2 regions of the Comamonas sp. DB36 genome follow, and region 1 is predicted to be linked to the other one. Evidence: riboswitches for the same ligand, from Rfam matches in the RefSeq annotation. Region 1 holds a riboswitch; the other holds the start of a gene.
The links. Region 1 has a riboswitch for cobalamin ahead of ACSVDO_RS24200 (TonB-dependent receptor). Riboswitches for the same ligand answer to the same signal wherever they lie in the genome.
Positions count from the first base shown of each region.

Region 2: another riboswitch for cobalamin. It lies ahead of ACSVDO_RS07845 (TonB-dependent receptor); the one in region 1 lies ahead of ACSVDO_RS24200 (TonB-dependent receptor).

Region 1 is NZ_CP196632.1:686,239-690,645, reverse strand. Features, by position in the region: gene ACSVDO_RS24215 (mandelate racemase/muconate lactonizing enzyme family protein) at 1-362, opposite strand, end outside; gene ACSVDO_RS24210 (LysR family transcriptional regulator) at 464-1,354, shown strand; gene zigA (zinc metallochaperone GTPase ZigA) at 1,568-2,782, shown strand; cobalamin riboswitch at 2,805-3,077, shown strand; gene ACSVDO_RS24200 (TonB-dependent receptor) at 3,158-4,407, shown strand, end outside.
Region 2 is NZ_CP196631.1:1,641,639-1,646,045, forward strand. Features, by position in the region: gene ACSVDO_RS07825 (LysE/ArgO family amino acid transporter) at 1-639, shown strand; gene ACSVDO_RS07830 (hypothetical protein) at 649-969, opposite strand; gene ACSVDO_RS07835 (MetQ/NlpA family ABC transporter substrate-binding protein) at 1,157-1,945, opposite strand; gene ACSVDO_RS07840 (hypothetical protein) at 1,963-2,172, shown strand; cobalamin riboswitch at 2,205-2,445, shown strand; gene ACSVDO_RS07845 (TonB-dependent receptor) at 2,658-4,407, shown strand, end outside.

The DNA.
Region 1 (4,407 bases):
GGCAGACCGGCGCTGCGCGCGTTCAGGTCCCACAGCGCGATGTCCAGCGCGCTGAGCGCGCGCATGACCGTTCCCATGCGGCCCTGCAGCAGCGCCTCCTGGTACATCTCCTTCCACAGGCCTTCGACGGCCAGCGAATCGCGGCCCAGCAACACGGGAGCGAGCAGCTGCTCCACGGCGACGCGGAAGATCTCGCCCGCGGCATTGCCCACGTAGCAAAAGCCTATGCCTTCGACGCCGTCCGAGCTGCGCACCTTGACCAGGCCGTAATGGCGATCGACCACGGTGCGGTTGGCGAGATAGGTGACCTTGTCCAGCGGCACGCGGGCGACGCAGACTTCGATGGATTCAATGATGGGCATAGTGTCTCCTTGAAAAGCGGGGGGAATGGAGCCACTGTGCCGCGCCACGTCCCGACAAAGAAGCTGCTTTTCAATGGTTCAGATAACGTAAAATACGTCGGATGGACAGCCGCTTTCTCCAGAGTTTCGTGACCGTGGTCGACTTCGGCTCCATCGCCGATGCCGCGCGGCGGCTCGATCTGCCGGCCACGACCGTCGCCCAGCAGATGCGCGCGCTCGAGGCCGACATCGGCGGCAAGCTGCTCAAGCGCGCGGGGCGCACGGTGCAGCCCACGGTGCTGGGCTCGCGCATCGTCGACCAGGCGCGCGAAGTGCTGCGCGGCGTGCGCGACCTGCGCTCGGCGGCGTCCGACACCGAACTGCCCGCGGGCCCGCTGCGCCTGGGCGCCACGCCCACGGCCTTGATGGGCCTGGCGCCGCCGCTGCTCAGGCGCTGGATGCGCACCTATCCCGACATCCAGATCTACATAGAACCCGGCACCTCCACGCTGCTGCTGGACCGCGTGATGGCCGGCGAACTCGACGTCGCCATCCTCGTGCACCCGGCGTTTGCGCTGCACAAGACCTGTGAATGGCGGCTGCTGCGCGAAGAGCCGCTGGTCCTGCTGACGCCGCAGCGCATGCGCGTCGACGACCCGCTGATGACCGCAGCGCGCGAGCCTTTCATCCTCTATGACCGCAAGGTGATGGCCGGCAAGCTCGCCGATGACTACCTGCGCAAGCAGGGCATCAAGCCCAAGGTGCGCTTCGAGCTCGACGGCATAGAGCACATCGCGCAACTGGTGGCCGAAGGCTTCGGCGTGTCGGTGCTGCCCGACTGGCCGCAGCTGGGCCAGGCCGACACCCGCGTGCGGCGCTGGCCCCTGCCCGCGGGCGCGCCCGCGCGCCAGGTGGGAATGGCCTGGCTGCGCTCCTCGCCCCGCTCGCCACTGGCCGGCGCGCTGCATGCGCTGGTCGAGGCCGCGGAGCCGGCGAATTTCCCCATCCGCTGAAGCGCCACTGCCGGCGGCCAGGACGCCGCCAGCGCGGGCGCGCCTTTCTCCGCTGCGCGCGCCAGCGCCGATCAGGCCACGGTCCATAGGTTGGTCGCCTCCCCTGGCTTGCTTTTCGTCATCCTGTTATTGTTATGTTATAACGTCCAAATACGCAACAAATGGACAGATCGCAGGCCTTGTCACCGGCCACTTTCTTTCCCTCATCCCACGATGCCCACCCCCACACTCCCCCCTCCGGCCAGAAAACTCCCCGTCACCGTGCTCTCCGGTTTTCTCGGCGCGGGCAAGACCACGCTGCTCAACCACATCCTCAACAACCGCGAAGGCCGGCGCGTGGCGGTGATCGTCAACGACATGAGCGAAGTCAACATCGACGCGGCGCTGGTGCGCGCCGGCGGCGCCGAGCTCTCGCGCACCGGCGAGAAGCTGGTCGAAATGAGCAATGGCTGCATCTGCTGCACGCTGCGCGAGGACCTGCTGATCGAAGTCGACCGGCTGGCGCGCGCCGGCCGCTTCGACCAGCTGGTGATCGAGTCCACGGGCATCTCCGAGCCGCTGCCCGTCGCCGAGACCTTCACCTTCGAGGGCGAAGACGGGCGCAGCCTGGGCGAAGTCGCCCGGCTCGACACCATGGTCACGGTGGTCGATGCCTGCAACTTCCTGCGCGACTACAGCGCGCGCGACAGCCTGCGCTCGCGCGGAGAATCGATGGGCGAGGACGACCAGCGCACGGTGGTCGATCTGCTGATCGAGCAGATCGAGTTCTGCGACGTGCTGGTGCTCAACAAGATCGACCTGGTGAGCGCCGAGGAACGCGCGCGCCTGCTGGCCATTTTGCAAAGCCTCAACCCGCGCGCGCGCATCGAGCTGGCCGCGTTTGGCCAGGTGGCGCTGGAACGCGTGCTGGACACCGGGCTGTTCGACTTCGAGGCCGCGGCGCGCGCGCCGGGCTGGCTGCAGCAGCTGCGCGGCACGCAGGTGCCCGAGTCCGAGGAATACGGCATCGGCAGCTTCGTCTACCGCGCGCGCCTGCCGTTTCATCCGCAGCGCTTCTTTGATCTGGTGCAAAGCGAATGGCCGGGCGTGCTGCGCTCCAAGGGCTTTTTTTGGCTCGCGAGCCACCCTACGCTCGCGGGTTCGTGGTCGCAGGCCGGCGCCGTCGCGCGCCATGGCCCGGCGGGCCGCTGGTGGGCGGCCGTGCCGCAGGAGCACTGGCCCCAGGACCCTGAAACCGTGGCGCTGATAAACGAAAAATGGGACCAGGACACGGGCGACGCGCGCCAGGAACTGGTGCTGATCGGCATCGATATGGACGAGGCCGCGCTGCGCGCGCGCTTCGACCACTGCCTGCTGAACGAAGCGGAAATGGCCTGTGGCCCCGATGTCTGGACGACCTGGCCGACGCCGTTTGCCGATTGGTCGTGATGCCGTGAGCGCGGCGCTTGCCCTTAGAATCCCCAGCGTTGGTGCTCGCGGCGTGGTTCACAGGCCGCAGTTCAACGGGAAGCAGGAGGACCCACAAGCCCCCAGCCGCTGAGATCCAGCGCTGGTGCGCCCCCAGGTCTGGCCTGCGCTGCCCCCGCAACGGTCAAACGGACGAAAGCGCCCCGGCGCTTTCAGCATCCCTCCACATAGCCACTGGACGCCTTGAACAAGCGTCTGGGAAGGCGATGGATGCAGTGCCGCCAGCCCGGATACCGGCCAACAAAGTGACAGCGCTGCCGCGCAGGCGGCGCTGTCGTAACGCCCAGACGCCGGCGGGGATGCCGGCCAGGGTTGCCTTTTTCGATTGCCTATTTCATGAAGCCCGTTCTTCGTGTGCGCATTGCTGCGCTCCCGTTCGCCCTTGCGGCCGCCTATCCGTGCATTTCCGCCCACGCCCAAGGCGTGCCCACCCTCGAAGCCATCACCGTCACCGAGGAACGCGGCGTCGCCACGCCGCTGGTGCAGAAATCGACCGCCGGCAGCCGGCTGGAACTCACGCCGTTCGAGACCCCGGCCAGCCTGGCCATCGTCACCGGCGAGCTGATCCGCGCGCTGGGCACGACCTCGGTGATAGACGCCAAGACCCTGGCCCCGGGAATGAGCTCGGCCAACAGCCCGGGCAATGGCGGCAATGTGCTCAGCGCGCGCGGCTTCACGGGCGTCAATTCGGTCAAGCAGCTCTACAACGGGCTGGAGCTGTCGAATGCGGGCGGCGTGGTGAGCTTTCCGTTCGATCCCTGGAACGTGGAGCGCATCGAGGCGCTCTATGGGCCGGCCTCGGTGCTCTATGGCGCGGGCTCCATCGGCGGCGCGGTCAACGTGGTCAGCAAGCGCCCCAACCCCACGCAGTCCTCGCATGAAGTGGGCCTGGGCCTGGGCGGCGACAACGCCTGGCACCGCGCGCTCAGCAGCACCGGGCCGCTGGGCAATGGCTTTTCCTACCGCGTGGACCTGAGCCACCGCAGCTCGGACAACTGGGTGGACCGCGGCGAATCGGAAACGCTGGCCGCCTCGGCCTCGCTGCGCTATGACGTGTCGCCCCAGCTGAACTTCATTCTCGCGGCCGATTACGGCCGGCAAAAGCCCATGCACTACCTGGGCACGCCGGTGTTCAACGGCGCGCCTGTGCCCGGCACCGAGACCAGGAACTACAACATCGCCGACAGCGACCTGTACTTCCAGGACCGCTGGGTCACGCTGGACACGCAGTGGCAGCCTTGGTCCGATGTGAGCGTGCACAACACGCTCTACAGCCTGGAGCACAACCGCCGCTACCGCGACGTGACGGTATTCACCTATCTGCCGGCCACATCCGCCGTGCGCCGCACGAGCTACCGCGATATTTCGTACTCGCGCCAGACCCAGGAAGGCATCAACACCTATGCGAAGTTCAGCGGGCAGCTTGCCGGGCGCAGAAACCAGTTTCTCGCCGGCGTGCAGCTCGAGCGCAGCTACTACGACCGCTTCGACAACAACCGCGGCGGCAGCTCCACGGTCGATGCGCTCAAGCCCGTGCCGGGCCGCTACCGCGATGCCTGGCAGGGCGAATCGATTCCCATGTACTT
Region 2 (4,407 bases), on a different replicon from region 1:
ATGTGGACAACGTTGATTTCTTCTTCCTGGATTGCGGGCTTTACGGTCTGCCTGTCTTTGATCATCTCGATAGGCGCGCAAAACCTCTATGTGCTGCGCCAGGCCGTGCAGGGCCGGCATGTGCGCGCCTGCGTGGCGTGGTGCGTGTTCAGCGACGTGCTGCTGATCGGCATAGGCGTGGCGGGCATGTCGCAGCTGCTCGGGCGTGCGCCCGATCTGGCTTATTACCTCTCGCTGGGCGGCGCGCTGTTCCTGCTGGGGTACGGCCTGTACGCACTGTGGCGGGTGTTCTATGCGGCCGATGTGGCGCTGCAGGGAGCGCAGGCGACGCAGCGCGGACTGCTGAGCGTGGTCGGCACGCTGGCCGTGATCACGCTGCTCAACCCCCATGTCTATCTGGACACGGTGCTGCTGGTGGGCAGCATAGGCGCGCGCCAGGATGGGGCGCTCAAGGCGGTGTTTGTCGCGGGCGCGGCCTGCGCGAGCCTGCTGTGGTTCATGTTGCTGGCCAGCGCGGGTCGGCGCCTGCAGCATTGGTTTGCCCACCCCATGCCCTGGCGCGTGCTGGACGCGCTCACGGGCGTGATGATGCTGGCGCTGTCGTGGTGGGTCTGGAGCGGCATGGCCGCGCCGGCCTGAGCTGGGCGCTCAGCCCAGCTTGGCGAGGACTTCCAGCAGGTTCCACTGATTGCACTGGATCTGGTAGTGGCCTGTCGTGCCATTCTTGTGGCTCTGGGCCTCGACGACGATCACATTGCCCAGCGCGCGCGCGGCCGACAGCGGGCGAATTTTGTCGTACTGATGGGCTTCGGCGATGTCGCCGCGAAACAGCAGCAGCGGCGAGGCGGCATCGGGCTGGCCGTACTTGCGCGCATACAGTTCCAGCGTCTTGGCGCGCGTGACTTCGTTCAGGCCGACAAGCACTGCCTGATCCATGGAAAGGGTGGGGGACAGCGTATCTTCGGACATGGCGGAAATTGGGTGGGTGGATAGTGAGGTGCCGACCGTGCGAAAGCAGCGGCCGGCGTCATGGGCCGGATTTCACCATAACCCGCCCAAATTATGTTGCAGTTTTTACATCTTTATGACGCCCGCATGACCTTGGCGAGTGAAATTCGCGCCGCCGGCTGCAGCCGCAACCCTCCGCCGCTGGCGCTCAGAACGCGGGAACGACCGCGCCCTGGTACTTGTCCTGCAGGAACTTCTTGACGTCTTCGCTGCGCAGCGCCTGGATCAGCTTGGTGATTTCGGGGCTGTTGGCGCGGTCCTTGCGCGCGGCGACGATGTTGGCGTAGGGTGAATCCTTGCCTTCGATGAACAGCGCGTCCTTGGTCGGGTTGAGCTTGGCTTCGATCGCGTAGTTGGTGTTGATCAGCGCCAGGTCGACATCACCGAGCGCGCGCGGCAGCAAAGGCGCTTCGAGTTCCTTGAACTTGAGCTTCTTGGGATTGTTCACCACATCGAGCGGCGTGGGCGTGAGGCTCTTGGGGTCCTTGAGCGTGACCAGGCCCTGCTTGGCCAGCAGCAGCAGCGCGCGGCCGCCGTTGGACGGATCGTTCGGGATGGCCACGGTGGCGCCGTCCTTGAGATCCTTGATGTTCTTGAGCTTCTTCGAATAGGCGCCGAACGGCTCGACATGGATGGTGCCGTTGGGCACGGCGACCAGCGAGCTCTTGCGGTCCTTGTTGTAGCTGTCCAGGTAGGGCTGGTGCTGGAAGAAGTTGGCATCGAGCTGCTTGTCTTCGACGGCCGCATTGGGCTGCACGTAGTCGCTGAATTCGCGCACCTGCAGATCGATGCCCTGTTTCTTCAGCGCGGGCTTGATGTGGTTGAGAATTTCGGCGTGGGGCACGGCCGTGGCTGCAACCTTGAGCACCGCGTCCGCGGCATGGGCGGTCAATGCGAGGGTGGCAAGGGCGATGGCGGACAGGGTTTTCTTCAGCATGACGAACGCTTTCCTGGATGAATTTGTTGAATGAGCGCCAGCGCCGAAACCGGTGGAACTGGGGCGCAGCAGGCCTTAGTTTAGTGCGCTGTGGACGCGATGTGCAGCGAAAAAACGATTTTGGTTATAAGAATGTGGTTTTTTATGCAAATCTATCGTTTTCCAATGCGCCGCGCCTATGCGCACTGATCGTTCCGATGAATCCTCTGGGCGGCGTATTCCATTGATAATGGCGCCCAGGCGGGAATCGGCTGATCCGATCCCGCACAGATGCGAAGGTGCCCCATTCAGGGGTTCAACGACAAGCAGGTGCGCCGCGCTCCAGAGCCCGGCAATTCCTGCGCTGCCCCCGCAACGGTAGGCGAAATCTCAGGTTCTCACGCGGGTCCAACGATGACCCGCAGTCACTGCGCCCGTACAGGGCGTGGGAAGGCGAGGACTGAGCCGGCACACGCCGGCGTTTCGCAAGCCCGGATACCGGCCTTTGCCATCGCTTCGGACGCCGCGGGAGTGCGCATGTCAGGGCAGATGAGGTGGCGGGGCGCGCGCGTTCGGCGGCCTCTTTGCCTGTGCGTGCCCTGCGGTGGGTATTGATCCATGGGCTTCGCGGGTGAGCGAAGCACAGATTTGAAATCATCGCATGCATTCCTCAGGTAGTTCGCGGCCTGCGCCTGGCCGCGCCGTTTTGTCTTCTTCCCCGGTTTCTTGCGGCTTGCGCCTGCAACGCAGGGCCGCGCTGTGCCTGCTGGCCTGGTCAGCCGGTGCGGGCATGGTCCATGCTTCGGCGGAACCCGCGCTCGGCGATGTGTTCGTCACCGCGACGGCGCGTCCCGAAGACCGCGCGCGCATTGCCGCGACCACGCAGACCATTGACCGCGCCGAGATCGAGCGCTCGTCGGCGCGTTCGGTCACCGATCTGCTGGCCGAGCATGCGGTCGGCTTCCTCAGCGAATGGACCGCGGCGCAGACCTCGCTGAACCTGCGCGGCGCGGCCACCGACGGCCAGGGGCGCGACTACCGCGGCCAGGTCGCGGTGCTGCTCAACGGCAGGCGCGCGGGCACGGCCAATCTGTCGAAGCTGAGCCTGTCGGATGTGGAGCGCATAGAAATCGTGCGCGGCCCGGCCTCGGTGGTCTACGGCAGCCAGAACATGGGCGGCGTGATCAACATCATCCTGCGCACGGGCGCCAGCGGCGGCGTCAACCGCGCCTCGGTGGTCGGCGGCAGCGCCGGCCTGTGGCGCGCCGATACGCAGATCAGCGGCGCGAGCGCGCAGTGGGACTGGTACATAGGCGCCAACGCCGGCGGACGCGACGACTACAGCGCGGGCAGCGGCGGCGGCGAACAGCAGAACACCAGCTACAAGCGCCGCGGCGCGAGCGGCGCGCTGGGCTGGCAGATTGCCGACCTGCACCGCATCGAAATGCAGCTGCGCACCGACGGCATCTACAACGCGGGCTTCCGCGGATCGGGCGCAAACATCCACAGCCGCGACAACCGCTACAACCAGTCGGCCGATCTGCGCTACGAAGGCGCCTTGCCCGGCGGCCGCGTGAGCTGGCTGGCCCATCTCTACACCTTCGAGGACGTGGACGAATTCAACTGGGCCTCGCCGGTCATCAAGTCGGGCGTCAATGCCGTGCCGGGAACGGCGCGCGACTACAACATCCGCAAACTGGACGCCAGCGGCCTGCGGCTGCAGCCGCGGCTGCGCCTGTCGGATTCCAACGACCTGCTGCTGGGCTTCGACTACGAGAAGAACCGCCTGCGCTCCGAGCGCGAGCGCAATGCCATGCCCGGCGGCCCCGCGGGCCAGGTCGCGCCCTATGACAACAACCAGACCGAGCACACGCATGCGCTGTATCTGGAAGATGCGCAGAACTTCTTCGGCGATCGCCTGACGCTGCGCGCCGGCGTGCGCAAGACCTGGGGCGAGACGCGCTTCGACCAGACGCCCAACGTGGCGGCCGCACTGACCACGGCGCGCGACTACGACCAGACCACCTGGTCGACCGGCGCGACCTGGAAGGTCGACGACGCCTGGTCGCTGCGCGCGGGCGCGTCCACGGGCTTTCGCGCGCCCACGGCCAGCGAGCTGTCGGCCGATTTCACCGCGGTCGGCGGCGGGCGCAGCTTCGGCAACCCCAATCTGAAGCCCGAAGCCAGCCGCCAGATCGAAGTTGGCAGCACCTGGCGCCGCAGCGCCTGGAAAGTCGATGCCGCGCTGTTCCAGAACACGATCTCGGACCGCATCATCACGGTGTCGCGCGGCCCGACGACCAATACGTCCGACTACGCGAACAACGCCGCCGACATCGTCGCGCGCGGGCTGGAGCTCAGCGCCAACGCCGATCTGAACCAGCTGCTGGGCGTGTCGCTGGGCGGTCCGGTGCTCAGCGTGTTCGGCAATGGCTACTATCACTTCGAGATGAAGGACAAGGGCGCGGCCGCGTCGGCCAACA